DNA from 3 places in the Phyllobacterium sp. 22229 genome. Region 1 is predicted to be linked to each of the others. Evidence: riboswitches for the same ligand, from Rfam matches in the RefSeq annotation. Region 1 holds a riboswitch; each other region holds the start of a gene.
The links. Region 1 has a riboswitch for cobalamin ahead of bluB (5,6-dimethylbenzimidazole synthase). Riboswitches for the same ligand answer to the same signal wherever they lie in the genome.

Region 1 (7,616 bases):
TTTTTCTGTGGCAATTTTCCGCTATGCTAAGACGGTTAACTGCAGGAGACAAACAATGGGACTTACACGTTCGATGAACGTCCTCATGATCTGTGCAGCGTTCGCATTTATCGGTGCAATGGTCGTAGGACTCATACCCTGATTGAGAAAAAGAGCGCCGTGGAGATGGTCTCTGACCGTTAAGAAGGTGACAGACAAATTTGGATGGCCCGGTTGCAACAACCGGGCCATTTCCAATTTAACGCTACTGCCGGATATCAGGCCGCGCCAGCCAAGGCCGGTTCCAGCGGTGCGCTGGCAGGGCGGATGCCGATGAGGTGGCAGATGGCGAAGGCAAGATCGGCCCGGTTCATCGTGTAGAAATGGAAATCCTGAACGCCGCGCTCGACCAGATCGAGAACCTGCTCGGCAGCCACCGCCGATGAGACCAGCGCATGGGTCTGCGGATCGTTTTCCAGCCCCTCGAACCGCTCGGCCAGCCATGCCGGAATGTGGGTCCCGGCCTTCGAGCAGAAATTGGTGACCTGCGTGAAATTGTGGATCGGCAGGATGCCCGGCAGGATCGGAATATAGATACCGGCGCGGCGGACCTTTTCGACGTAACGCTCGTAGAGATCGTTCTCGAAGAAGAACTGCGTGATCGCCCGCGTCGCGCCATTGTCGACCTTGCGCTTGAGCATGTCGATATCGGTGGCGAAATCCGGGCTTTCCGGGTGCTTTTCCGGATAGGCGGAAACGGAAATGTCGAAATCGGCAAAGGCCTTCAGCCCGGCGACGAGATCGGCACCGTTTTCATAACCGCCGGGTGTCGGCTTGTAATGGGCACCGACGCCGCCGGCCGGATCGCCGCGCAGGGCGACGAAGCGCTTCACACCCATGGCCGCAAACTCGCGCACCACGGTATCGACCTCTTCCTTGGTCGCATCGACGCAGGTCAGGTGCGCGGCGGCATTCACATCCGTTTCGGTCAGGATGCGCTTGATGGTGCGCGCCGTGCGTTCGCGGGTGGAACCGCCGGCACCGTAGGTTACAGACACGAATTCGGGATTGAGCGGCGCAAGGCGCGTCACGGTTTCCCACAGGCGCTCTTCCATCACCTCGGTCTTCGGCGGGAAGAATTCAAAGGAAACCCGGATATTGGTTCCAAGGTCGGCACGGCGGGATTGGCGGAAAAAGCTCATCAGACACTCTCCGTTACGCGGGAGGTTAAAGCGGGATCAGCAATCAGCAGGCGCGGGTCGCGTGCCAACCACAGTTTGACGGTCAGTTTGTCTTTGTCTTTTGGTTCAAGTTCGAGGCTGTTTTCCAGCGCCAGCCCGGCCTCGGTCAGCCAGTCGCGCATCTGGTTGTCGTTGAAGCCAAGCCGTATATGCGCATGGCTGTCCCGCAGGAATTCAAGATCGTGCGGGGCGAAATCAACGATCAGCATGCGCCCGCCTGCACGCAAGGCGCGGGCCGCCTCGCGAATGGCTTCGGCAGGATTGTCTAGGAAATGCAGCACCTGATGAATGGTCACCAGATCAAAGGATTCCCGGTCCACCGGCAGCGAATAGACGTCACCCTGGCGGACCTGCGCATTGGTGATGCCGGACCGGTCGAGATTGGAGCGGGCAATGGTCAGCATGTCGCGATTGATATCGATGCCGACACCGCGCACGTAAAGCGGGGCAAACAGTTCGAGAAGGCGGCCGGTGCCGGTGCCCACATCAAGCATCGCCTGGAACGGCGTGCGCCCAATGATCTTCGTCAGCGCGGCTTCCACCGCGCCATCCGGCACATGCAGCGAACGGATCGCATCCCAGCTCGTGGCATTGGCACTGAAATAGGCGGCGGCCCGCTCGCGGCGCTGCAGCTTCACCGAGCCGAGCCGCTCGATATCGCGCTCCAGCAACGGATCGGACACATCAAGACGATCGAGCAGGATCCGGGCGATATCGCCAACCACCAGGGATTCAGCCAGACGGAAATAGGCCCAGGAGCCCTCCTGATAGCGGTTGATCAGATTGGCTTCGAACAGCAGCTTGAGATGGCGGGAGACGCGCGGCTGCGACTGCCCGAGGATGGAGGTCAGATCGGAAACCGTCAGATCGCCGCGAGACAACAGCGCCAGAATGCGCAGGCGGCTAGGCTCCGCCGCTGCTTTCAGCGTATCGACCATCAGGTCAAGATTGAGATCACGTTTGTCCATCAAGACACCTTCAAAAGATATAAAGATATGTTTATGTGAGAAATACAGATTTGGCAAGGAGTGTTTTTCCGTTGACGGCAAATTTTGTCGCGTCTGAAATAGGCAGGTATATCGATCAGCGAATCGGCGGGAAGAGAGTGCAATGAGTTCAGGAACCAACCGCCAAAGGGCTATCGGCAAGGCGCTGACGCTGCTTTTGCCGGCTGTGCCCTATTCGGATTCCGAGCCCATACGCGCCGCCGCCACGGCACCGCACATGAAAAGCCTGCCGCCGCCCATTGCGGTGTGGCTGGCCACGGTCGCCCATGTCCGCCATCAGCATACGGACTACGATGCGCTGCGCGACGAGGGCTACGACAAGGAGTCGGCCCGCTTCTTCGTGCTTGAGGCCATCAACCGGAAACTGACGGAATGGCGGGCAACGCGGCTGCTCGATCCGGACGAGGACGATCCGAGCTGATCCCGGCATGTTCTGCCCACTGATCTTCATAGATGAGCTGGTCCAGCGGCAGCCGTTCGCGCCAGCCGCGCTTCTGTAATTCCGGCTGATCGTAGAGCTGGTCGACATAACCGATGCAGAGATAGGCGATGATCTCGACATGATCGGGGATGGCCAGAATGCGGCGCATGTCCTGGTCGTGATAGATGCTGACCCAGCCGACGCCGATGCCTTCCGCCCTTGCCGCCAGCCACAGGTTCTGCACGGCACAGACGGTGCTGTAGACGTCCATCTGCCGGTTATGGGTGCGTCCCAGGACGACATCGCCGCCGCGCGTCCGGTCACAGGTGATACACAGATTGACCGGCGCCTTGACGATGCCCTCAAGCTTCAGCGATGCATAGAGCGCCTGGCGCTCGCTGGTGAACATGGCCTTTGCTTCGGCATTGGCGCGGGTAAAGGCCGCGTGCACCTCGGCTTTGCGTGCCTGATCGCGAATAAGAATGAAATTCCACGGCTGCATGAATCCCACTGACGGCGCGTGATGGGCGGCGTCGAGCAGCCGCATCAGCACTGCATCGTCAATAGGGCGCGGCAGGAACTGGTCGCGCACATCGCGGCGGGTATGGATGGCCTTGTAGACGGCGGCGCGCTCGTCCGCGGAAAAATCGGCGGCTGCAACGGGACCATAGACAGAATCGTGCATCGTTTGCTCCCAACAATGCGAGGGCCAGATTACCCCGGCCCAGACACCTCCCCGCTGTCCGTGCGGTTTCGGCTATCCGGTCCGGCCGGTCTTCTGACTGAGGTTCATCTGAACCGCGCGCCTTCCGGGTTTCCCCGTGGCAAACTGCGCGGCCCATCCCCTATACAGCGTTGGGCACGTGCCGGATTTGCACCGGCTTCCCGATTCTCCTGCATGCAGGCACCGGACCTGCATTCCATTCGCCACAGATCGGAAAAAGACGCAAGCGTCAGCCGGGATAAATCCATTGCTCCGGCAGGCGCGCATCGACTTTTTCACCGGAACGGATAAGCCCTGGCACCTCGACCCAGGCCACGATGCCGCGCAGCCGCTTCGATGCCTTGACAAAATCAAGCGCCGTCGAGGTGTGATCGGCCGTCTGCGCCCGCTCGGCGATGGAGCGTCCGGCGACCTTGCACGGTGCGTTCTGGCCGTCGACCTTCAGCGTCACCCCGCCTTCGAAAAACAGCAGCGTGCGCGGCGGCAGCATGGAAAGCGAGGGAATGCCATCGACAACCATGTTGGCGCCGATCCATTCGGGTTTGACATCCGCAAGGCCCATGGCGCTGGCAATCATGTCAAGTTCATCGGCCGCCAGAATGGAAATATGCCGCTCGTTGCGCATCTCGGTGCCGCGCGGATACCAGGGCTCGCGCCCGCCCGACCGGCGTGTCAGGCCCGCGTGAAAATCGCCGCGTATGCCTTCAAAGGTAAGATCGAGCGTGTCCGTGGCAGCGGTGACAAAACTGTCTTTTGGCGCCTGGAACAGCCCGCTCACCCGCCCGGCGATCTTGCGGGCCGGAAGGATGTCCGTTCTGGTTGCGAAAAGATCTGTCATGACGGCACTCCGGTGAAATCAGCCGCATCTTAGGAAAATTGCGTGTTAAAACCAGCCAATATCACTGATGGAAACGTCAAAATTGGTGATGGGAAGGCGTTGCCGCCCTCCCGGCCGCATCAGCGTGTCAGAGGCTTGTAGCTCGGACGCTTCGGATTGACGCTGTCCGGTCCCAGACGGCGGATCTTGTCGTTCTCATAGTCCTGGAAGTTGCCTTCGAACCATTCGACGTGGCTGTCACCCTCGAAGGCGAGGATGTGTGTCGCCAGACGGTCGAGGAACATGCGGTCGTGGCTGATGATAACGGCGCAACCGGCGTATTTTTCCAGCGCGTCTTCCAGAGCCGCAAGCGTTTCGGTATCCAGATCGTTGGTCGGTTCGTCGAGCAGCAGGACATTGCCGCCGGACTGCAGCATCTTGGCAAGATGCACGCGGTTACGCTGACCGCCGGACAGATTGCCGACCTTCTGCTGCTGATCGCCGCCCTTGAAGTTGAACGCCGAGACATAGGCGCGCGAATTCATCTCGTTCTTGCCGATCTTGATGATTTCATTGCCGCCGGAGATTTCTTCCCAGACATTCTTCTCCGCCGCCAGATGATCACGGCTCTGGTCGACATAACCGAGATGAACCGTTTCACCGATACGGATAGAACCGGAATCCGGCTTTTCCTGTCCGGTGATCATCTTGAACAGCGTGGTCTTACCCGCACCGTTCGGACCGATGATGCCGACGATGCCGCCGGGGGGCAGCTTGAAGGTCAGGTTTTCGATGAGAACACGGTCACCGAAGGATTTGGTAAGGTTCTCGGCTTCGATAACCACCTGTCCCAGACGTTCCCCCGCCGGAATGATGATCTGCGCATCGCCGGGACGCTGCTCATTGGCGGCATCGACCAGCGCATCATAGGCCTTGATACGGGCTTTCGACTTGGCCTGGCGCGCCTTGGGGCTGGCGGAAATCCACTCGCGCTCGCGCTCCAGAGCCTTCTGGCGCGAGTCGTCCTCACGGCCTTCCTGCTGCATGCGCTTGGCCTTCGCCCCGAGATAGGCGGAGTAATTGCCCTCGTAGGGAATACCGCGGCCGCGGTCGAGTTCGAGAATCCAGCCGGTCACATTGTCGAGGAAGTAGCGATCGTGCGTGATCAGCAGGACGGAGCCGGCATATTCGCGCAGGTGCTTTTCCAGCCATGCGGTGGTTTCGGCGTCAAGGTGGTTGGTCGGCTCGTCGAGGAGCAGAAGATCGGGCTGCGACAGGAGCAGACGGCACAGCGCCACGCGGCGGCGCTCACCGCCGGACAGCTTTTCCACGCCGGAATCACCGGGCGGGCAGCGCAGCGCTTCCATGGCCATTTCCACCTGGGATTCCAGATCCCAGAGGTTCTTGGCGTCGATGATGTCCTGCAGCCGGGCGCCTTCATCGGCGGTTTCGTCGGAATAGTTCATCATCAGTTCGTTGTAGCGGTCGAGAATGGCCTTCTTGTCCGCGACGCCGTCCATGACGTTGCCCATCACATCCTTGTTCGGGTCCAGAACCGGCTCCTGCGCGAGGTAGCCGACCGTGGCACCATCGGCCAGCCAGGCTTCGCCGGTATATTCCTTGTCCATGCCGGCCATGATCTTGAGAATGGTCGACTTACCCGCACCGTTCGGTCCGAGAATGCCGATCTTGGCATCGGGGTAGAAGGAAAGATGGATGTTTTCGAGAACCTTCTTGGTTCCGTATGCCTTGTTCAGGCCGGCCATATGGTAAATGAATTGGCGTGCCATAACGCGCGTCACTCCGATGTTCGGGATTTTTGGGACATGAATTTGCGCCGTATGTAGGCGAAAGGGGCGCGGGTGGCAATGCACGCGGCGTTTATTTCGGGATTGCCGGGCGTTTTACATTCTTATCGTGCGTGGTTCGACAAGCACAACGGAAATGAAAACCGTCCTCCAAAACGAGCGAAACCGGGTGCGGATATTTCCGTCACCCGGTTTCCCCTCTGGTGCCGCATTTGGGGAGCGTCCTCTTCCCCCCGGAACGGCCATGTAACTGGCAAGCGCCTGGATATCCCGGTCCAAACAACCATCCCACCGCCGCAAACCAGCGCTCTGTCAGCCGTAAAAGCCGGGGACAATCGAGACAAGACACGGGATCCAATCTCTTTCGGAAAGAAGTTTTGCGGCAAGTTTTTGCCGTTTGCAAGAGGTTTTGCAAAATAAAATTGCAGGCACAGGCATGTGATTATTTATTGTGCAAAAACCCGGAGAGATACCCGAATTTACGCAGAATTTATTGTGGATTGACTAATCACGCGCCACCCTTTCAATTGATCGCGGGAGGCATGAATGGGTTTTGCAGACATCGAAACGATCCGGTCAGCGACGGGCGCGGCGCTGGCCATGCGCTTTTCGCCGGCAGCAGGCGCGGACAAGGCCGTTGTCCAGATCAGCCATGGCCTGGCCGAACACAGCCTGCGCTATGGCCGGTTTGCCGAACATCTCAACAGGCACGGTTTTCACGTCTACGCCCACGACCATCGCGGCCACGGCTATACCAAAGCCGATGGTGCTCCGCCCGGTCGTTTCGCCCTTCGCGACGGCATGCGTCTGGTGCTCCAGGACATGGACACCATCAACGCCGCCGCCCGCGCCCGCCATCCGGGCTTGCCGCTTGTCCTCTTCGGCCACTCCATGGGCGGCCTGATCGGCCTCAATTATGTGCTGGGCTATCAGGAAAAGGTCGACGCCGCCGCCATCTGGAACGCCAATTTCTCTGCCGGGCTTGCAGGACGGCTGGCGCAGGCCATCCTGCGCGCCGAACGCATGCTGCTTGGCTCCGACGTGCCGAGCATGCTTCTGCCAAAACTGACCTTTCAGACCTGGGCGCGCGGCATCAGGGATGCCCGCACCCCGTTTGACTGGCTGTCGCACGATCCGGCCGAGGTGGACGCCTATATCGCCGATCCGCTGTGCGGCTGGGACGCGTCGGTCGGCATGTGGCGCGATGTTTTCGGCTTCACCTTTGCCGGGGCGGACAACAGCCGCCTTGCCAAGGTGCGGCGCACCCTGCCTTTCAATCTCGCCGGTGGGGCGGAAGATCCGGCCACCGCTGGGGGCAGCGCCGTGACAGATCTCGGCCAGCGGATGCGGCGGCTCGGATTCAGCGATCTCACGACCAAAGTTTATGCCGGCACCCGCCACGAAGGCTTGAACGAAATCAACCGCGACGTAATCATGCGGGACTTCACCGATTGGGCGGTTCGAGTCGTTCAGCAACAAGCCCCGAAACAAACATTGAATTTGGAGCCCCTTTAACAACCATGACTGAAGCTCCCCTCAAAGGCGTGCGTGTCATTGAACTCGCCCGCGTCCTCGCCGGACCATGGGCCGGGCAGATCCTGGCCGACCTCGGCGCCGAT
Region 2 (7,616 bases), on a different contig from region 1:
CGTGGTGCCGCTGCGCCTGCCGCCGCTGCGTGAGCGCGGCGAGGATATTCCCGATCTTGTCCGGCATTTCTTCAAGATGGCGGCAAAAGACGGCCTGCCAGAAAAACGCATCACCGCCGATGGCCTCGACCTGATGCGCCGCTATCCCTGGGCCGGCAATGTGCGCGAACTGGAGAATCTGGTGCGCCGTCTTGCAGCGCTTTATCCGCAGGAAGAAATCAATGCGGATGTGATCGAGGCGGAACTCAAGGCCGACCTGCGGCCGGCGGAACCATCCTCGTCGTCGATGTCCAACGAGGATATCACCATCGCCCAGGCGGTGGAACTCAACATGCAGCGCTACTTCCTTTCCTATGGCGATGATCTGCCGCCGGTCGGGCTTTACCAGCGCGTGCTGGAGGAAGTGGAATACCCGCTCATCCTGTCATGCCTGACCGCCACCCATGGCAACCAGATCAAGGCAGCCGAACTGCTTGGGCTCAACCGCAATACGCTGCGCAAGAAAATCCGCGAACTGGGTGTCAACATCTACAAGAACACCAAGAACGATCTGGGGCGTTGAAAATGAGACAAGCGATGGACTTTCGAACGATAAAGATGGATTAGAAGCCCAGAGCTACATTTCGGGCAGCCCACGCTATTTTAATCAACGGTGCCTGATGAAAGATAGAACGTTTGAAATTGTTCTGGCCACGATTGCCGCGCTTGCGTCGATTGGATCAGTTTCATTGCTCTTTACGACGCATTCTTTCGGATTCTTGGGGTTAACAAGAATGCGCACTTTGTTCCCGACAACAGATTTGCAGAGGAATCCGTTCATGCCGGTCTGTTTTATTTCTTCACAGTACGTTTGATTGTCATAGCTAAACTTTACCGAGAAGTGTACCGCACGCGTATCAACCAATATTGAAGTACATGTACTATCAATAATGCCCTCTACCTCATCCCATGCCATTGATATAAATTTATAATATATGCGAGTTCCGGCCACGATAAAAATTATGCATGCCGCCAGCATCAATAAGCTCGTCCACGGATCCATTTATATCATCCCATTTGTTCCTCAGATTCTATTCCAATCCCCTCAAAAATCCAGCAGCGCGTTGTCGATGACTTCCTTCATGACGAAGAACGTCCGGGTCTGGCGCACGCCGGGCAGGGCGATCAGCTGGCTGCCATGAATCCGGTTGAAGTCGGCCATATCCTTGACGCGGATTTTCAGGAAATAATCGAAATCACCGGCGACGAGATTGCAGTCGAGAACAAAGCTCAATTTTGTTACCGCCTGTTCAAACTGCGCGAAGCTTTCCGGCGTTGAACGATCCAGCACCACGCCGACCATGACCAATGCACCCCGGTCGACCATTTGTGGTTGCACCATCGCCCGCACGGTCTTGATAAAACCGTCGTCGAACAGGCGCTGCGTGCGCCGATGGCAGGTCGCCGGGCTCACATCCACAAGCGTTGCCAGCTCCGCATTGGTCAAGCGCCCGTTCTTCTGCAACAGCCGCAGCATTTTCATATCGATGCGGTCCAGTTCGCTGGGCATAAAAGAATCTTCCGCAAACAAGCATTACTACAAAAGTATAGTGCAGAATTAGCGCAAAGAAATCATTATTCATCAGTTTTGTTGCCAAACTATGAGAGCACCTCTCACCCGGCAAATGATAGCGTTTTACCTGCGAAAACCACTTCTCAAGGGGAACACAATGCTGGAAAAATTCGAACGCTATCCGCTGACATTCGGGCCGACGCCGATTGAAAAACTGAGCCGCCTGTCCGCGCATCTCGGCGGCCGGGTCGAGCTTTATGCCAAGCGCGACGATTGCAATTCCGGGCTGGCCTTTGGCGGCAACAAGCTGCGCAAGCTCGAATATATCATACCGGATGCCATTGCATCGGGTGCCGACACGCTCGTGACTATCGGCGGCGTGCAGTCGAACCACACGCGCATGGTAGCGGCGACAGCGGCGAAGATCGGCTTCAAATGCCGGTTGGTGCAGGAAAGCTGGGTTCCGCACGAAGACGCCGTCTATGATCGCGTTGGCAATATCCTGCTCAGCCGGATAATGGGTGCCGACGTGGAAATGGTGGATGAAGGCTTTGACATCGGTATTCGTGAAAGCTGGGAAAACGCCATCGAGGATGTGAAAGCCAAGGGTGGCAAACCTTATCCGATCCCGGCGGGAGCTTCGGTCCATAAATACGGCGGTTTGGGTTATGTCGGCTTCGCTGAAGAAGTGCGGGCACAGGAAGCTGCGCTCGGTTTCACATTCGACTATATCATTGTCTGCACGGTGACCGGTTCGACCCATGCAGGCATGCTTGCCGGTTTTGCCAAAGACGGGCGCGAGCGCAACGTCATCGGCATCGACGCCTCGGCCACCCCCGCGCAGACCAGGGCGCAGGTGCTGGAGATCGCGCGCCGCACCGCCGATCTGGTTGAGCTTGGTAAAGACCTGACCGCGGCGGATGTCATCCTCAACGAAGACTATGCCTATCCGGTCTATGGCGTACCATCAGAGGAAACCAAACAGGCCATCCGTCTTTGCGCGCGGTTGGAAGGCATGATCACCGATCCCGTCTATGAGGGAAAATCCATGCAAGGCATGATCGATCTCGTGGGCAAGGGATTTTTTCCCGACGGGTCAACGGTGCTCTATGCGCATCTTGGCGGCGCGCCGGCGCTGAACGGTTATGCCTATACGTTTCGCAACGGTTAGCCGGCCTCCCTGCGGTCTTTCAACAATATTATGCGGCTAATATTTGATCCTAGAGCGGACCCTTGAACACGAAGAATGCACCGCCGCAGATCATCGCGAAGCCGACGAGGTGGTTGATGGTGATTTTTTCACCGAGATACATCACCGAAAACCCAGCAAAGACCAGGAGCGTGATCACTTCCTGAATGGTCTTCAGCTGGGCGGCCGAATAGATCTCGTGACCGTAGCGGTTTGCCGGTACCGCAAGGCAGTATTCGGCAAAGGCAATCATCCAGCTGATAAGGATGACCAGAAAAAGCGGCCGGCCCGCGAATTTAAGATGGCCATACCAGGCAAATGTCATGAAAACATTTGAGCCGAGCAGCAGCAGGATGGGGCGGATATAATCAAAGGAGGGCATGAAGTGTCCTTGGTTGTAAGCGTCTTTGGGCATGAAATGCAGTAACGTTCAAACGTCAAGCAGGCTTAAATCAAGTCGCGTGCAGCGGAAAGGGCGATCTGCGGTTCGGCGACAAGACGTGCGCGGTGTGGCCCAAAGGCCATAGCCTTGATCAGACGGTATCAGGCTGTTGTGGCGGGCGCGTCAGATGGATGCAGGCAAAACCCGCCGAAACAAACAGCATCGCGAATCCCAGAAAGGAAAACAGGCTGGTCAGGTGCCCCGGCACATCGCTCCAGTGCGGCTTGATGATGTCGGCGGTGTTGTAGGGATCGCCGCTATACTGGCACATGACGAAAGAGCCGCCATTGCGCACAAGCTCGCCATCAAGATCAGAGACGAGGGTACTGACCGCGTCCCGGTGTTCGGGCATGTCGCGCATATACACCAGCACTGCCTTTGCCGCAGCAAGATAGGCGTGTGAACAGGCGTTGAACGGGCTTTGCTCGTCGCTGATACTGCCGGGAACAATGCCCCAGAGACAATAGCTGTATTGGATATTGGTATAATTCAGCAGCCGCCGGAACTTTTCATCGGTGCGGGTCATCCGCGCTGCCAGATCGAGGATCGGCGTGCGGTAGTCAGCGATAATGGCCATCTCACCGTGGGAGAGGCTCGGAATGGAAATGCCCGAAGTGTCGGTTCCGGCGCTGCTGCGATGCGCCCAGCCGCTGCCGGTCTGCAACAGGAGCAACGACGCAACCAGAACCAGAAACCAGCCTGCCGGGCGGCGCATGGGGATATTGAGGTGTTGCGGTCTCATGCCAGCTCCATCGGCGGCGGAAGCCTGAACGCCCGCAAGGGGGCGTTCAGGAATGGCCGACTGCGCTCAGCGCGCCGCCTGCAGGCGATAGCGCGGCCGTTGTCCGGCCAGAACCCGTTCAGCCAAAGCGCCGAAGAGCAGACCAAGCGTGGTCCAGACGATCACATGGATCCCCAGCGATGCGACGCGGAAATTCCACAGAACCGTCGGTGAGAACTGTTCGGGAACTTCGTTGATGGCGGGAAGCAGGTATTGAACCAAGGCTATGAACACGACATAGGCGGCACCGGCGATCAATGTCGCGTTCCATGCGCCGTGCTGGGCATAAAGGCGCTTTGCCAGGCCGACGGCCGCGGCAAGGGCGCCGAGCGAAACCACCAGCATGACGAAGAACAGTTCCGTTCTGGCCCCAATGGTGTCCGGACTGCCGACCGCAGGCGGATTCATCGGATATTTGATGCAGGGAACGAGAACGATTGCCACAAAACCTGCAAGGGCAAGCAGAGCCGCCGTGCTGCGCGGGCTGAGCGAGCTGACCCGGCCATGCACAAAGGCAAAGACCAGGGAAAACAATCCGCCAAGCGCGGCGCTGTAGACAACGATGCCGGTAAACAGGCCGATGCCGGCCTGTGTCGCCCGCGTGACAAGCTCCGGTTCAGCCGCTGCACCGGCCGCCTGGCTCATCTTTTCCTCAAAGGCGATGGCGTGATCAACCTGCGGTTCGCCGAACACCCGGGCAAAGCCGAACGCCAGCAACCCGGCGATGACCCCTACGATCATGCCGCGGATCAAAAGATCTCTTGTCATTGTTTCGTTTCCTCAGTGGCAGGGAAAACCGAGGAGATGGCGGCCGTCATGAACGAATTCGTGCACATACATGCCCGAGAAGAGCGACATCGCCCCTTCTTCCGCGCCAATGAAGTAGATTGCGAGCAGCATGATCAGCCCGCCGAAAATAGCCCAGGGCAAGACTTCGCCGAGAGGAATGGGGGTGACGCCGGCTGATGGCGTAAGAGCGATATCGGACATGAACTTTTCTCCCAGAATGACGCGTTCACTAACGGAATTAATGATGTTGCGGCCAGGGTCTGGCTTTCAATCAGCGAAAAAAGACTGATTAATTACAGTGGCGCGACCGCTCCGGAATTTCACCGGCTTCCAAACTCGCAACAGCACGGTTATATCTGTGCACGCCGCAGACTGTCAATGAACGGTCAGGGCGCCATTTCCGTATTTTTCCTGAGGGTTTTTGAGGGATATTTTGGCCAAAGCCACGCGGTTAACCCTTGTTTGCCATGGCGCCACGCCTGCGGTGCGGACCGGTGCTTTTCCCGCCGACGAAGCGCTTGAACCTGGTGAAACCCAGCGCGCGCAGGCTATTGCCGGGCATTTGCGCCACGCGCACCGTGTTTTGACCAGTCCGGCACTGCGGGCCCGGCAAACGGCCGATGCCCTCGGACTGGAATCCATTGTCGATGCGGCGCTGGCGGAGATTGATTACGGGCGGTGGGCCGGACAGGCATTCACTGCTGTTCATGATGCCCAGCCGGACGATGTGGCCGATTGGATGCACAATCCCGTATCGGCGCCGCATGGCGGCGAATCCATCCATGATTTTCTCGTCAGGATTGCGGATTGGATGCGTTCCCATCTGAATGATGGCGGCCACACAATCGTGGTGACGCACGCCTCCATCGTCCGCGCCGCTGTTCTCAGCGCCTTGCAAGCACCGGATACCGCGTTTTGGCGCATCGATGTCGAACCGCTCAGCTGTATCGAAATGAGCAGCGACGGCGTCAGGTGGATGCTTCGCGCTGCCGCCTGTTTGCCGCCGCGTGCCGCGGGGATTCTGCCATGATCCGGGCTAAAATCAGGCATAGCTTTCGCCGCGCGGTCGCATCCACATCCCGGATTTTCAATCTCTGCCCGCTTACAGGAGTTCTCATGTCACAGCTCTTCCGTATTCTCGCTGTCGCAACCGTCGTCAATGCCGGTCTGTTGGGACAGGTATTCGCCCATGCCCATCTCAAATCGGCAGTTCCAGCCGAAAACGCGACGGTGAAGGTCTCGCCCGTCGAGATCGACCTGACATTTTCCGAAGGGCTGAACCTGAAATTCTCAGGGGCGACCATTACCGGTCAAGGAAACGCGACGATATCGACCGGTCAGGCCAAACTGGCCATCAGTGACCAGAAAACACTGGTCATCCCGTTGTCGACCCCGCTTGTCCCGGGTGGCTACACTGTCAACTGGACGGTGCTTTCCACCGACGGTCACAAGACCAAGGGCAGCTATACATTTACCGTCAAGCCCTGATGGGGTTGGAGACGGCGCTTGTTCTCTGCCGCTTCGCGCACAATGTGTCCGCGATGTTCCTGTGGGGGACATTTGCCTATCTTGCGCTGCTGGTGCCCAAAAGCCTCGCCGTGGAAATCGGGCAGCGCCTGCGCCCGGCGAGCGGGATCGCGGTCTTTCTGATTGTCGCGACGACGTTTCTGGCTTTGCCGCTGCAGGCAGGAACGATCGGGCAGGGCTGGACCGATGTTGTTGATCTCGGAACAATCCGTGACGTGCTGCTCGAGACGAGCGTCGGCCGCGGCTGGGCGCTACAGGTTGCAGCTGCCCTGCTGCTTTTACCCGCATTGGCTCTGACGCCGCGCCGGGCGCATGCTGCGCTTGCAGTGGCGTCAGGGCTGGTTCTGGCCAGTCTGGCATTTTCCGGCCATGCCACAATGCAGGAGGGCTGGATCGGTGTGGCCCATCGCAGCAATGATATGCTGCACGTGCTCTCAGGCGGCGCATGGATCGGAGCACTTGTGCCGGTTATTGTGGTGCTTGACCGGTTGCGCCAGGCGGAATGGCGTATGGCGGCGCAAACGGCGCTCATGCGGTTTTCGTCGGCCGGTCATGTGGCCGTTGCACTGGTGATTGCCTCCGGCGTGGTCAACACCATGCTCGTCCTTGGACATCTGCCGGACGATTGGACCTCTCCCTATCAGCTCTTGCTGGCGTTGAAGATCATTCTTGTCGCGGCGCTGGCGGGACTGGCTCTGATCAACCGCTATGTATTCGTTCCGCGCATGCGCACCCGCGAGGCGCGTTCCCTGCACGTCATACGGCTTGGAACCTTGACGGAGATCGCGCTGGGTATTGTCGTGCTCGGGCTTGTCGCCTGGTTTGGCATGCTCGAACCCGTTTAGATGAAAAAGGGCGGAGGTCATGTCACATTCGGTTGGGTTGCCTCGTCTTGGCGGTGCAGGACCAATGCCAGACAATGACAGGAGACGCGTAAATGATCAGGAAAATCTTCCTCGCCGGCGCAAGCGGTGCCGTTGGCAAGCGGCTTGCCCCGCTTTTGCTGGAAGCCGGATATGCGGTGACAGGCACCACGCGAAGCGCGGAGAAGGCCGCTTCCCTGCGCCAGATCGGGGTTGAACCAGCCATCGTCGATGTCTTTGATGCGGAGAAACTCGCCGCGGCGGTGGTGGAATCGCAGCCCGATGTCGTCATACATCAGCTTACGGATCTGCCCTATGGTGTCAGTCCGGCGGCGATGAAGGATTTCATCGGCCGCAATGCCCGCATCCGCAGCGAAGGAACCGCCAATCTCGTACGCGCGGCAAAGGCAGTGGGTGTCCGGCGGATGATCGTGCAGAGCATCGCCTGGGCCTATGCGCCCAAAGCCGGTGTG
Region 3 (7,616 bases), on a different contig from region 1:
AAGGATCAGTGTTTTCGCCTGCTCCCAGGCATCGCGGGCCATGGCGATATCGCGGGCGCGGTCCTGGGTTTCCCAGGTAAAGCCCTCACCCATGGCCGAGATGGTCACCTGCTCGGGGAATTTCTCCAGAACCCAGCGCTCACCGGTATCCCACGAACCCTTGACGAACTGGATCACGCCGATCTTCATGCCGTGGCCGAGTGCCCGAAACACGACGCCGAAACCAGCGGTCGACTTGCCCTTGCCCTTGCCGGTATTGACGATGACCAGTCCCTTTTCATCGGTCTTGGTGGCGAGAATCTTGTCGCGCACCACCTTCTTCTTGCGCATCTTGTCGGCGTGGCGCGCGTTGACTTCCTCTTCGGTCAGGTTCAACAGTTTCTCTGATTTTTCAGCCATTTGGCGTCTCCTTCCGAATCATTGTCTCAAGCGGCAAGCGTGCCGAGTTCATAGCGCGCCGAATTCGAGCGCGGGGTCCAGAAGCCGCGCTCCACGGCCTCCTCCAGCTTTTCGGCGATATCCCGCAGCGCATGCGGGTTCTTGTCTTTCAGGAATGTCCGCACATCCTCGTCCATCAGGAACGCCTGATAGACCGCTTCGAAATGGTGGGTGCGCACAGCGCCTGTCGTCGCGGCAAAGGCAAAGAGATAATCGACCGTCGCCGCCATCTCGAAGGCGCCCTTGTAGCCATGGCGCATCACCCCGGCGATCCATTTCGGATTGGTCACCCGGCCGCGCACGGTGCGCCCAATCTCTTCCTCGAGCGTGCGGATCACGGGCTTTTCCGGGCGCGAATGATCATTGTGGTAGATGGCCGGACGGTCGCCCGACAGCTGCTCGACCGCCGCCGACATCCCGCCTTCGAACTGGTAATAATCGTCGGAGTCGAGCAGGTCGTGCTCGCGGTTGTCCTGATTCTGCACCACGGCCTCGACAGTGCGCAGCCGCTCTTCGAGCAGACCGCGCTCCGCCTTGCCCTCTTCCCCCGCGCCATAGGCATAGCCGCCCCAGACGAGCCATGCCTCGGCAAGATCGTCGCGCTTGTCCCAGGCCTTTTCATCGATCAGCGTCTGCAGACCGGCACCATAGGCGCCGGGCTTGGACCCGAACACGCGAAAACCCGCCCGCTGCTTTGCCGTCTTTTCATCGGCTCCCTCCGCTACAAGCCGCGCCTGTTCGCTGCGCATGCGCAGGGCGATGGGATTGTCTTCCGCATCCTCAGGCAGTGCGCCAACCGCCCGCACCGCCGTGTCGAACAGTGCAATCTGGTCGGGGAAGGCATCGCGGAAAAAGCCGGATATGCGCAGGGTCACGTCGACGCGTGGACGGCCAAGCACGGCAGGCGGGATGATCTCGTATCCGGTGACGCGCCGCGAGGCCATGTCCCAGACCGGTTTGACGCCGATCAGGGCCAGCGCCTGCGCAATATCGTCGCCGCCGGTGCGCATGTTCGATGTGCCCCAGGCGGTCAGTCCCAGCGAGGTCGGCCATTCGCCATGATCTTGCGTGTAGCGGCGGATCAAGAGTTCGGCCGATTTCAGCCCGAGTTCCCATGCGGCCGGTGTCGGCACGGCGCGGCTGTCGACGGAAAAGAAGTTGCGCCCGGTCGGCAGCACATCGGGGCGGCCGCGTGTCGGCGCGCCGGAGGGTCCCGGCGCAATGAAACGGCCGTCGAGCGCCGTCATGAGCCCGGTCATTTCGGCGGCGCCGCAGGCCATCACAGCCGGATGCAGGGTCGTGCGGATACCGTCCAGAACCGTATGCGTTGCCTGCCATTCAGCCGGACAGGCGCTGTCACCGGCCACCAGCTTGGCGGCCAGCAACTCGATACGCTCCACCGTATCGCCGGCAATACGCCACGGATCGTTGGCGACGGCGTTCAGAATTGCGGGCCGTTCCGCATTCCAGGGCGCAGCCATGTCGCAATCCAGCGGATCGAAACCGGCAAAGCCGAGATCAGCGGCGATGGCGCGCTGCAGGCTCTGATCGGCGCCAACGCCCGAACCGCGCGGCACACGCGCCAGCGCGACCACCAGATCGGTCAGCAGGCGCCCCTCCGGCGACAGGCCGAAAATATGCAACCCGTCGCGGATCTGCATTTCCTTGAGATCGCAGAGATAGGCATCGAGTTTTTGCAGGGCGAGATCGTCGGGATCGTGATCGTGAATGCCCGCATCGCTGTCGAGACCGATATCGCGCACGAGATCAAGGATTTGCACCTTGAGGCGCACGAGCCGGCGCGGATCAACCCCGGATGCCTCGTAATATTCGTCGACCAGCGCTTCGAGGTCCTTCAGCGGCCCATAGCTTTCGGCCCGGGTCAAAGGCGGCGTCAGGTGATCGATGATGACAGCGGCGGAACGGCGCTTCGCCTGCGTGCCTTCGCCCGGATCATTGACGATGAACGGATAGATATGCGGTACCGGCCCCAGCACCGCCTCGGGAAAACAGGTTTCCGACAGCGCCAGCGCCTTGCCCGGCAGCCATTCGAGATTGCCGTGCTTGCCGACATGCACGATGGCATGCGCATCATAGACACCGCGCAGATAGGCATAAAAGGCGAGATAGCCATGCGGCGGCACCAGATCGGGTGAGTGATAAGTGTCCTTCGGATCGATATTGTAGCCGCGTGCCGGCTGGATACCGACGAGAATGCCGCCGAACCGGCTGAGCGGCAGCGCAAAGCCGCGGGCCGCATCGAGGAAGAACGGATCACCATCCGGCGCACCCCAGCGCGCCGTGACCTTCTCCTGAATCACCTGGGGAAGCGATTGAAAGAAGCTGTTGTATTGATTGAGCGAAATCGTCTCGCGGATGGCGCGCCCTTCGCTGGCGGCATTGGTCGGCCCGGCCATCAGATGGTTGATCAGCGCTTCGCCATCGGCAGGCATACCGGCGATATCATATCCGGCATCGCGCATGGATTTCAGCACCTGCCATGTACCCGCAGGGGTGTCGAGCCCGACGCCATTGCCAAGCCGTCCGTCCCGGTTGGGATAGTTGGCCATGACGAGCGCAACGCGGCGCTCATTCGGTTTGCTTGTGCGCAGCCGCGCCCAGTTCGCCGCGAGATCGGCAACGAAGGCGATGCGGTCGGCCTGCGGTTCGTGCATGACGATATTGGCCTGCACCGCCTCGTCGAAATGCTGCGCCGACTTGAATGAGACGGCGCGCGACAAAACCCGGCCATCGACTTCCGGCAAGGCAACATTCATCGCCAGATCGCGGGCGGAAAGGCCCTGATCCGACTGGCGCCACTGCTCGGCGCTGGAGCCGGAGAAGATGACCTGCAGCACCATTGCGCCATCATGTTCAAGCACCGTCGGCTTGCGCGCGGAGCCCGGCGCAGACACGGCAAATCCCGTGGCATTCAGCACCACGGCGGGCGGCGCTTCGGCAAAAATGCTCTCCAGCGTGGCGATGGACACCGGGTCTTTCAAACTCGACACGAACACCGGCAGCGGATTGAGCCCCCTGGCACGCAGCGCATCGAGCAAAGCGGCAACGGGCTGGGTCTGGCCGCTCTGCACCAGCGCCCGGTAGAAGCAGATGGCAATGACAGGCGCGCCGTCCGTCCAGTCACGGCGCATCTCCTGCAGCGACGGCGCCGCCTTGCCGGGCCACCACAACCCCGCCTTGAGCAAAGGCGCCGCTTCCTGCGGCTTCTCGCCGGAAGAAATCAGGGCCGCGCAATAATCGAGGAAGCGCTGGGCATTCTGCGCCCCACCCTCCAGCAGATAATGCCAGAGCGCATCGCGATCAGGCCGGGCGACCGTCGAAAACCGGTCGAGCCCCGGATCTGGCTTGTCGTCTCCCGGCAGCACCGCAAGCTGCACCTTGTGGTTGACCGCGCAGGCATGCAGCGCTTCGAGACCATAGGGCCAGTAGCTCTCGCCGCCGATCACCCGGACGACGATGAGCCTGGCATGGCGCGCTGTCCGCTCGACATAGGCATCGACGGACATCGGATGCGACAGGCTCATCATATTGGCAAGGCGCAGCGAAACCGCGCCATCCCCCTGCCGCCGTGCGGCGGCAAGGCTGGCCAGTTCCGTATCGGCGGCGGACAGGAACAGCACATCTCCCGGCGTCTGGCCGAGGTCGATGGCCTCGGTGCCTTCAGCGATGGTGCCTTTCTGGGCAAGCAGGAGATGCATTCAATATCCTATCGTCAGGCAGCGGCAGCGGCTGTTACCGCCGATGTAATGGCGTCATTGTCGATGTCGTGCAGTCCGATGACGACGAGGCGCGTCTGCCGCTCTTCGCCCGGGTTCCATGCGCGGTCGAAGTAATGCTCGATGCGCGTGCCGACCGCCTGCACCACCAGCCGCATCGGCTTGCCGGGAACATCGGCAAAGCCTTTCAGACGCAGGATGTCATGATCGGCAATCACGGTTTTCAGCTTCTCGACAAAGCTCTTGGGTTCAGTCACCGGACCAAGCCCGACAACAAAGCTCTCGAACTCGTCATGATCGTGCTCTTCGCCCGCTTCATGGTCCATTTCATGGTGCGACTTGCGGTTGGCGATATCCTCTTCGGTGCCAACGCCGAGGCCGAGCAGCAGTTCGTTGCTGAGCTTGCCGAAGCTGGCCGGGACCATGTTGAGCGCGCGCGACGAGCGGCTCTGCACATCGCCGCGCACGCCATCGAGCTGCGCGTCGCTGATCAGGTCGCTCTTGTTCAGAACGATCAGGTCGGCGGCGCGGATCTGGTCCTCGAACAGTTCTTCGAGCGGGCTGTCATGGTCGAGCGATTCGTCCTGGATGCGCTGGGCATCGACCTTGTCGTGGTCATCGGCAAAGCGGCCTTCGGACACGGCGGAAGCGTCGATCACCGTGACGACACCGTCAACCGTCACCTGCGTCTTGATCTCCGGCCAGTTGAAGGCGGCAACCAGCGGCTGCGGCAGCGCGAGGCCCGAGGTCTCGATGACGATATGATCCGGACGGTCAGGACGGTCGAGCAGCTTGGTCATGGTCGGGATGAAATCATCGGCGACGGTGCAGCAGATGCAGCCATTGTTCAATTCGATCACATCCTCGTCGCGGCAGGCTTCGATGCCGCAGCCCTTGAGCAGGCCGCCATCGACGCCAAGATCGCCAAACTCGTTGATGATCAGCGCGATGCGCTTGCCATTGGCATTTTCGAGCAGATTGCGGATCATCGTGGTTTTGCCCGAACCGAGAAAACCGGTGATGACTGTTGCTGGAATCTTCTGACCCTGCATATTCCTATCCCTTCATGGTGAGCGGCAGCCCGGCTGCCACGAAATAGACTGTTGCCGCGGCCTGCGCCACGGCCTGATGGAGACGTCCGGCATGGTCGCGAAAATCGCGCGCCATGCGGTTCTCCGGTACGATACCGAGACCCACTTCGTTCGAAACCAGAACGATCGAGCCCGGAAGTTTTGGCAGCGCTTGCACCAGTTGCCGCGTCTCGGCGGTGATGTCGCGCCCGGCCATCATCAGATTGGTCAGCCAGAGCGTCAGGCAATCGACGAGGATCGCCTTGCCCGCGGCGGCAGCCCCTTGCAGGGTGTCGACCAGATCGAGCGGTTCTTCGATGGTGTGCCAGGATGAACCGCGCTGCGCCTTGTGCAGGTCGATGCGCACCGACATTTCCTCGTCCCAGGACCTGCCGGTTGCGAGATAAACGGGGTCAAGGCCGGAAGCCATGATCAGGCCTTCGGCAAAGCTGGACTTGCCCGAGCGGGCACCGCCGAGAATGAAGGTCACGCCGTGATTCAGCTGGGGCATCGCCGTCACTGCAATCGCGATGATCCGTCAGGTACGATCAAGCGGAATGCGGGCGGGGAAACGAGCGCGTATACAATGCGAGCAGCCATAACAACCTCCGTGCTGGGCCTGAAGGGACACGACCCTTCGGTTCTTGGGCAGGATTGCCCCGAGCGTTTCCTGGGAAACGCTCTATGACTGGCAGGTCTCCTGGCTCGCGGGTCACAGGATGAATGCCGCCTTCCCGGTTTCCCAGTGGCTGCCTTCTGCATATGCGTCAGGCTTTGCATTGATCCTCGCCGCTCTACAGTCGCGGGGTCGGCTGCGGTGGGGTCGCCCTTGAGGGTACAACCGTCGCATTCCCTTTTGATCCCTTGGCCTTTGGCCAATATGGGAACCAATCATGGCTGGGACGTTATTCATCCCCCACGGGAAATGTCAATGGAATGCGCGCGGTTTGCTTAGGGAGCGGCACATGCGAGCAGCGCATCCACATCCAGCACTGTTTCAAGCTCGGCGGCGATACTGTCGAGCGCGGCATCGACCCCGGCCTTGTAGTCGAATGCCTCGGCGGCAATGCCCATCGTGCCCAGAAGCGCGGCGCGAAACCGGTCTGCCCCGAAAAGCCCGTGCAGATAGGTGCCGAACACCTTGCCATCCGCCGATATGGCGCCGTCGTTGACGCCGTTGATGCGCACGGCCGGGCGCGAACAGTCCGGGCCGGTCGTCCGGCCCAGATGAATCTCGTAGCCATCGAGCGGCAGGTCGAACGGCAGCGACTGCGCCGCCACATTGCGCACGGTCTTTTCCGGCTCCATCACCGTATCGATATCGAGATGCCCGAGCCCTGCCGTCTCCGTCACGCTGCCTTCGATGCCGTCGGGATCACGCACGGTTCTGCCCAGCATCTGGAACCCGCCGCAGATGCCGATGATATGGCCGCCGCGCCGCCGGTGCAGGTCGAGATCCCTGTCCCAGCCGTTCTCGCGGAAGCGCAGGAGGTCGCCGATGGTGGACTTGGAACCGGGAATGATGACCAGCCCCGCATCGGCGGGCAGGCGTTCGCCGCTGCGCACCATCACCACATCCACCTGCGGTTCGGCCATCAGCGGATCAAGATCATCGAAATTGGCGATGCGGTCGAGCACCGGCACGGCGATCTTCAGCGCGCGGCCCTCGCCCTTCACCAACCGTTCCAAGACGACGGAATCCTCGGCCGGCAGCCGGGCCGCATCCTTCAGCCATGGCACCACGCCGAATGACGGCCAGCCGGTGAACTGCGTTATGGCTTTGAGGCCATCGTCGAACAGCGAGACGTCGCCGCGAAACTTGTTGATGATGTAACCCGCGATCATCTCGCGGTCTTCCCTTTGCAGGATTGCATGGGTGCCGACGAGCGAGGCGATCACCCCGCCGCGATCGATATCGCCGACCAGAACGACAGGCACATTGGCGCGGATGGCAAAGCCCATATTGGCGATATCACCGGCCCGCAGGTTGATTTCGGCGGGAGACCCCGCCCCCTCGACGATGACCAGATCGGCGCCCTCACAGACAATGTCCCACGACGCCATAACAGCATCGAGCAGCTGCGCCTTGAATGCCTGGTAATCGCGCCCCTTGGCCTGTCCCCAGACTTTCCCCTGCACGATGATCTGGCTGCCGGTCTCCGACTGCGGTTTCAGGAGCACCGGATTCATGTGCACCGAGGACGGCACGCCGCAGGCAACAGCCTGCAGCCACTGCGCCCGCCCGATCTCGCCGCCATCGTCGCTGACCGCTGCATTGTTCGACATGTTCTGCGGTTTGAACGGGCGAACCGTCAATCCGCGGTTGCGCGCAAGCCGGCAAAGTCCGGCCACCAGGACGGATTTACCAACA

Region 2: linked by a shared signal. The riboswitch ahead of ACTJJ7_RS00750 (CbtB domain-containing protein) and the one ahead of bluB (5,6-dimethylbenzimidazole synthase) in region 1 are both predicted to bind cobalamin.
Region 3: linked by a shared signal. The riboswitch ahead of cobU (bifunctional adenosylcobinamide kinase/adenosylcobinamide-phosphate guanylyltransferase) and the one ahead of bluB (5,6-dimethylbenzimidazole synthase) in region 1 are both predicted to bind cobalamin.

Annotation. Positions count from the first base shown of each region.
Region 1 covers NZ_JBQEPA010000013.1:43,144-50,759, reverse strand. Annotated here, with positions in the region: gene metF (methylenetetrahydrofolate reductase [NAD(P)H]) at 258-1,181, opposite strand; gene ACTJJ7_RS16770 (ArsR/SmtB family transcription factor) at 1,181-2,188, opposite strand; gene ACTJJ7_RS16765 (DUF2293 domain-containing protein) at 2,331-2,648, shown strand; gene bluB (5,6-dimethylbenzimidazole synthase) at 2,581-3,333, opposite strand; cobalamin riboswitch at 3,400-3,575, opposite strand; gene ACTJJ7_RS16755 (MOSC domain-containing protein) at 3,602-4,210, opposite strand; gene ettA (energy-dependent translational throttle protein EttA) at 4,330-5,979, opposite strand; gene ACTJJ7_RS16745 (lysophospholipase) at 6,544-7,512, shown strand; gene ACTJJ7_RS16740 (CaiB/BaiF CoA transferase family protein) at 7,518-7,616, shown strand, end outside.
Region 2 covers NZ_JBQEPA010000001.1:153,924-161,539, forward strand. Annotated here, with positions in the region: gene ntrC (nitrogen regulation protein NR(I)) at 1-562, shown strand, start outside; gene ACTJJ7_RS00720 (hypothetical protein) at 647-1,042, opposite strand; gene ACTJJ7_RS00725 (Lrp/AsnC family transcriptional regulator) at 1,085-1,549, opposite strand; gene ACTJJ7_RS00730 (1-aminocyclopropane-1-carboxylate deaminase) at 1,710-2,723, shown strand; gene ACTJJ7_RS00735 (DMT family protein) at 2,773-3,123, opposite strand; gene ACTJJ7_RS00740 (hypothetical protein) at 3,275-3,925, opposite strand; gene ACTJJ7_RS00745 (CbtA family protein) at 3,992-4,732, opposite strand; gene ACTJJ7_RS00750 (CbtB domain-containing protein) at 4,745-4,954, opposite strand; cobalamin riboswitch at 4,988-5,138, opposite strand; gene ACTJJ7_RS00755 (histidine phosphatase family protein) at 5,187-5,783, shown strand; gene copC (copper homeostasis periplasmic binding protein CopC) at 5,870-6,241, shown strand; gene copD (copper homeostasis membrane protein CopD) at 6,241-7,125, shown strand; gene ACTJJ7_RS00770 (NAD-dependent epimerase/dehydratase family protein) at 7,218-7,616, shown strand, end outside.
Region 3 covers NZ_JBQEPA010000015.1:125,463-133,078, forward strand. Annotated here, with positions in the region: gene cobO (cob(I)yrinic acid a,c-diamide adenosyltransferase) at 1-399, opposite strand, end outside; gene cobN (cobaltochelatase subunit CobN) at 426-4,157, opposite strand; gene cobW (cobalamin biosynthesis protein CobW) at 4,172-5,227, opposite strand; gene cobU (bifunctional adenosylcobinamide kinase/adenosylcobinamide-phosphate guanylyltransferase) at 5,232-5,756, opposite strand; cobalamin riboswitch at 5,919-6,152, opposite strand; gene ACTJJ7_RS18795 (cobyric acid synthase) at 6,197-7,616, opposite strand, start outside.